2 regions of the Salmonella sp. A1325 genome follow, and region 1 is predicted to be linked to the other one. Evidence: predicted binding sites of a transcription regulator. Region 1 holds the regulator's gene; the other holds the start of a gene.
The links. Region 1 encodes Fur, which represses iron uptake genes when iron is present. Its sites were predicted from a motif close to ATAATAATGAGAACNACTATCAA; they were not measured.
Positions count from the first base shown of each region.

Region 1 (2,407 bases):
CATGACATTGCAAAAAGCAGTAAAGAAGACCTGGAAGGGTATGACATTCTGCTGCTGGGCATCCCAACCTGGTACTATGGCGAAGCGCAATGTGACTGGGATGACTTCTTCCCGACTCTCGAAGAGATTGACTTTAACGGTAAGCTGGTGGCGCTGTTTGGCTGTGGCGATCAGGAAGACTACGCGGAATACTTCTGTGATGCGCTGGGCACGATTCGCGACATTATTGAGCCGCGCGGCGCCACGATTGTGGGTCACTGGCCAACCGCAGGCTATCATTTTGAAGCCTCTAAAGGTCTGGCTGACGACGATCATTTTGTCGGCCTGGCGATTGACGAAGACCGTCAGCCTGAGCTGACCGCCGAGCGTGTTGAAAAATGGGTTAAGCAAGTTTCAGCTGAATTGCACCTCGACGACATCCTCAACGCCTAATCTTATGCGGCGCAGCGTTATATCTGCGCCGCATCAATAGACAAGACCAATCAAAATAATTGCTACAAATTTGTAACTTTCGCACCCATCCCTGTACAATGTCCGGGTGTAATCAGGTGGCGCCAAAATTTGCAGGCAAAACCACAGTTTTATTAACATCTGCGAGAGACTTGCGGTTTTCATTTCGGCATGGCAGTCCTATAATGATACGCATTATCTTGAGTGCAATTTCTGTCACTTCTCTAATGAAGTGAATCGTTTAGCAACAGGACAGATTCCGCATGACTGACAACAATACCGCATTAAAGAAGGCTGGCCTGAAAGTAACGCTTCCTCGTTTAAAAATTCTGGAAGTTCTTCAGGAACCAGATAACCATCACGTCAGTGCGGAAGATTTATACAAACGCCTGATCGACATGGGTGAAGAAATCGGTCTGGCAACCGTATACCGTGTGCTGAACCAGTTTGACGATGCCGGTATCGTGACCCGCCATAATTTTGAAGGCGGTAAATCCGTTTTTGAACTGACGCAACAGCATCATCACGACCATCTTATCTGCCTTGACTGCGGAAAAGTGATTGAATTTAGTGATGACTCTATTGAAGCGCGCCAGCGTGAAATTGCGGCGAAACACGGTATTCGTTTAACTAATCACAGCCTCTATCTTTACGGCCACTGCGCTGAAGGAGACTGCCGCGAAGACGAGCACGCGCACGATGACGCGACTAAATAAGTGTAAATCTTTCGAAGAGCCAACCGCCCGGTTGGCTTTTTTATATCCTCCTCTTTCCTGCCGCTTGATGTTGATTTAATGTAAAAAACGCTATCGCATCTCAGGAGAGCAGGAATGGAGCTTCGCCAGTTACGCTATTTCGTGCGTATTATTGAAACCGGCAGTATGGGCAGCGCCGCGCAGGATCTTGATATTGGCGTTTCAGCATTAAGTCAACAGATGTCCCGTCTGGAAAACGAGCTTGCCATCCGTCTGCTGCAGCGCACTTCGCGCGGCGTAACGCCAACCAACGCCGGGCTGGCCTTTTATTCGCAGGCGCAACTCGCCCTGCGTCATGCCGACGACGCGATTCTCGCCGCCAGAGAAGCGCGCCTTTCCGGTCATGTGAGCGTAGGAATGGCCCCCAGTACCGCCTCCATACTGGGTATACCGTTTATCCATGCCATGCAGGAAAACTATGCCGATGTCCGACTGCATGTGGTGGAAAGCTTGTCCGGTAATCTGGAAAGAATGATCAATACCCGCCAGATTGATTTAGCCGTTGTTTTTCAAAAAGATAAAATCCTGCGCTGGAGCGCCAGACCGATCCTTGAAGAACAGCTTTTTCTGATTGGCTCCCATGCCCTGCTGGCGGCGCTTCCTGATAACCCGATCACACCTGAACAACTGGCAGGCATTCCGCTCATTATGCCAAGCCAGGGACACGGGCTGCGCGGCAGGCTGGACGCTGTCTGCCAGGAACATGCGCTTAACGTTGAAATCGTCGCGGAAATTGACGGCCTGGCGTTGTTGATGCGCGCCGTGCGCGACGGTCTTGGCGCCACGTTGCAGCCCGGCGCGGCGATTTCTCATCTGGATAACGACGCGCTACGCGTGATCGGCGTCCATAATCCGGTACTCAGCCGCCCCAATTTTTTAGTCAGCCTGTCGGATGATGAACTGACGCCCGCCGGCCTTGCCGCCAGAGTAGTCCTTACCAAAGTTATGCGTCAGTTAGTCGACGCTGGTGAATGGCCAGGCGCAACCCTTTACGCTTACTAAACCCCTGTTTAGCGCTACCTGATAGCGCGCCGCTTATTTATCCGTATACATTTCAATTACAAATTTAACAAATAGTTAAATGGTACGGGAGTATAAGATGGTTGATGTACTGGTGATAGGCGGAGGCAATGCCGCATTATGCGCCGCCCTGACCGCACGGGAAGCGGGCGCATCGGTTCTGCTGCTGGAGGCTGCCCCGC
Region 1 is NZ_JAMLWO010000003.1:432,059-434,465, reverse strand. Features, by position in the region: gene fldA (flavodoxin FldA) at 1-432, shown strand, start outside; partial or broken gene NAZ64_RS09050 (fur leader peptide) at 636-721, shown strand; gene fur (ferric iron uptake transcriptional regulator) at 714-1,166, shown strand; gene tcuR (tricarballylate utilization LysR family transcriptional regulator TcuR) at 1,281-2,207, shown strand; gene tcuA (FAD-dependent tricarballylate dehydrogenase TcuA) at 2,305-2,407, shown strand, end outside.

Region 2 (2,407 bases), on a different contig from region 1:
GGGCTTAACGCGCATGATGGCGCAAAACATCGTCGCCTGGCGCGATGAGAACGGTCAGTTCCAGAATCGCCAGCAACTGTTGAAGGTGAGCCGTCTGGGGCCGAAAGCGTTTGAGCAGTGCGCGGGCTTCCTGCGTATTAACCACGGCGATAACCCGCTGGATGCCTCCACCGTCCACCCGGAAGCCTATCCGGTTGTCGAACGCATTCTGGCGGCGACGCAGCAAGCGCTAAAAGATCTGATGGGCAACAGCAACGAATTGCGTCACCTCAAGGCCGCTGATTTTACCGACGATAAATTCGGCGTGCCGACCGTGAGCGATATCATCAAAGAGCTGGAAAAACCGGGCCGCGACCCGCGTCCTGAATTTAAAACCGCGCAATTCGCCGATGGCGTTGAAACCATGAACGACCTGCTACCGGGGATGATTCTGGAAGGGGCGGTCACTAACGTCACTAACTTCGGCGCGTTTGTCGATATCGGCGTTCATCAGGATGGTCTGGTCCACATCTCTTCCCTGTCGACTAAGTTCGTCGACGATCCACACACCGTGGTAAAAGCTGGCGACATCGTGAAGGTGAAAGTGCTGGAAGTGGATCTGCAACGTAAGCGTATTGCGCTGACGATGCGTCTGGACGAACAGCCCGGCGAAACCGCCGCTCGCCGCGGCGGCGGCGCCGATCGCGCTCAGGGCAACCGCCCGGCATCAAAAGCGGCGAAACCGCGCGGTCGTGACGCCCAGCCAGCCGGTAACAGCGCCATGATGGACGCGCTGGCAGCGGCAATGGGAAAAAAACGCTAATCGGGTAATACGCAGGCCGGGTTACTTCTTATCCGGCCTGCGATTTTGCAATACGTCCAACCCTTTCTTTTTTAATTAACAATTAAATCTTACCCATTAGAATCTGTTAATTAATTTTCTTCTGCTATCCGCACTATTAATTATCACTTTATTAACAGATGAAACCTTAATTAAACATTAAAAACGGTGAATATTTGCACATTAGGGGTATTTGCAAAAAGACAAATAAATGTTGAGCCATATCAATATCGGCGCAAATTATCGCTTATTTGTACATTCCGTCACATTTTAATCGTTGAAGATAGAAACCATTCTCATTATCATTGTGTTGTTGATTATTTACTCTTTCCTTCGTTGGCTAAACATCGGGTCTCCTGCCGCCCCCCTGAGCGCCGCATGAGGTATACATCCAGTTAGTAAGAAACAAGTAGGTCGTATGCAATTCACTCCTGACACTGCGTGGAAAATCACCGGCTTTGCGCGTGAAATCAGCCCGGCGTATCGTCAAAAACTGCTTTCGCTCGGCATGTTGCCCGGCTCTTCATTTAATGTCGTCCGCGTCGCGCCCTTAGGCGATCCGATCCATATCGAAACACGACGCGTGAGTCTGGTTTTGCGTAAAAAGGATTTGGCGTTAATAGAAGTGGAAGCGGTTTCCTGTTAATACAGTGAGTCTATAAAAATGAAAAAATTAACCATTGGTTTAATTGGTAATCCTAATTCCGGCAAGACCACCTTATTTAACCAACTCACCGGCGCGCGTCAGCGCGTGGGGAACTGGGCGGGCGTCACCGTCGAGCGTAAAGAGGGCCAGTTCGCGACAACTGACCACCAGGTCACGCTGGTAGATTTACCCGGCACCTATTCTCTGACGACCATCTCGTCACAAACCTCTCTCGACGAACAGATCGCCTGCCACTACATCCTGAGCGGCGACGCCGATCTGTTGATAAACGTTGTGGACGCCTCCAATCTGGAGCGCAACCTCTATTTGACGCTGCAACTGCTGGAGCTGGGTATCCCCTGTATTGTCGCGCTCAACATGCTGGATATCGCCGAAAAACAGCAGGTTCGTATTGATGTCGACGCTCTGTCCACGCGTCTGGGTTGCCCTGTCGTACCGCTGGTATCGACTCGCGGTCGCGGTATCGAGGCGCTGAAACTGGCCATTGACCGTCACAACGCTAACGACAACGTCGAACTGGTGCATTATGCCCAGCCGCTGCTGCGCGAAGCAGGTTTCCTGGCCGACGCGATGGCCCAGGAGATGCCTTTACAACAGCGCCGCTGGCTGGGTCTGCAAATGCTGGAGGGCGATATCTACAGCCGGGCTTACGCAGGCGAGGCGGCGCAAAACCTGGACACCTCCCTGGCCCGTCTGAAGGACGAAATGGACGACCCGGCGCTGCATATCGCCGACGCCCGTTATCAGTGTATCGCCGCTATTTGCGACGTGGTCAGCAATACCCTGACAGCCGAACCCAGCCGCTTCACCAGGGCGGTCGATAAAATTATTCTGAACCGCTTCCTCGGCTTACCGATTTTTTTGTTCGTGATGTACCTGATGTTCCTGCTCGCCATTAACATCGGCGGCGCGTTGCAACC
Region 2 is NZ_JAMLWO010000004.1:62,534-64,940, forward strand. Features, by position in the region: gene NAZ64_RS09645 (Tex family protein) at 1-802, shown strand, start outside; gene feoA (ferrous iron transporter A) at 1,239-1,466, shown strand; gene feoB (Fe(2+) transporter permease subunit FeoB) at 1,485-2,407, shown strand, end outside.
Region 2: feoA (ferrous iron transporter A) is a predicted target of Fur. The motif match lies at 1,104-1,126, and genes of this name have one in related genera.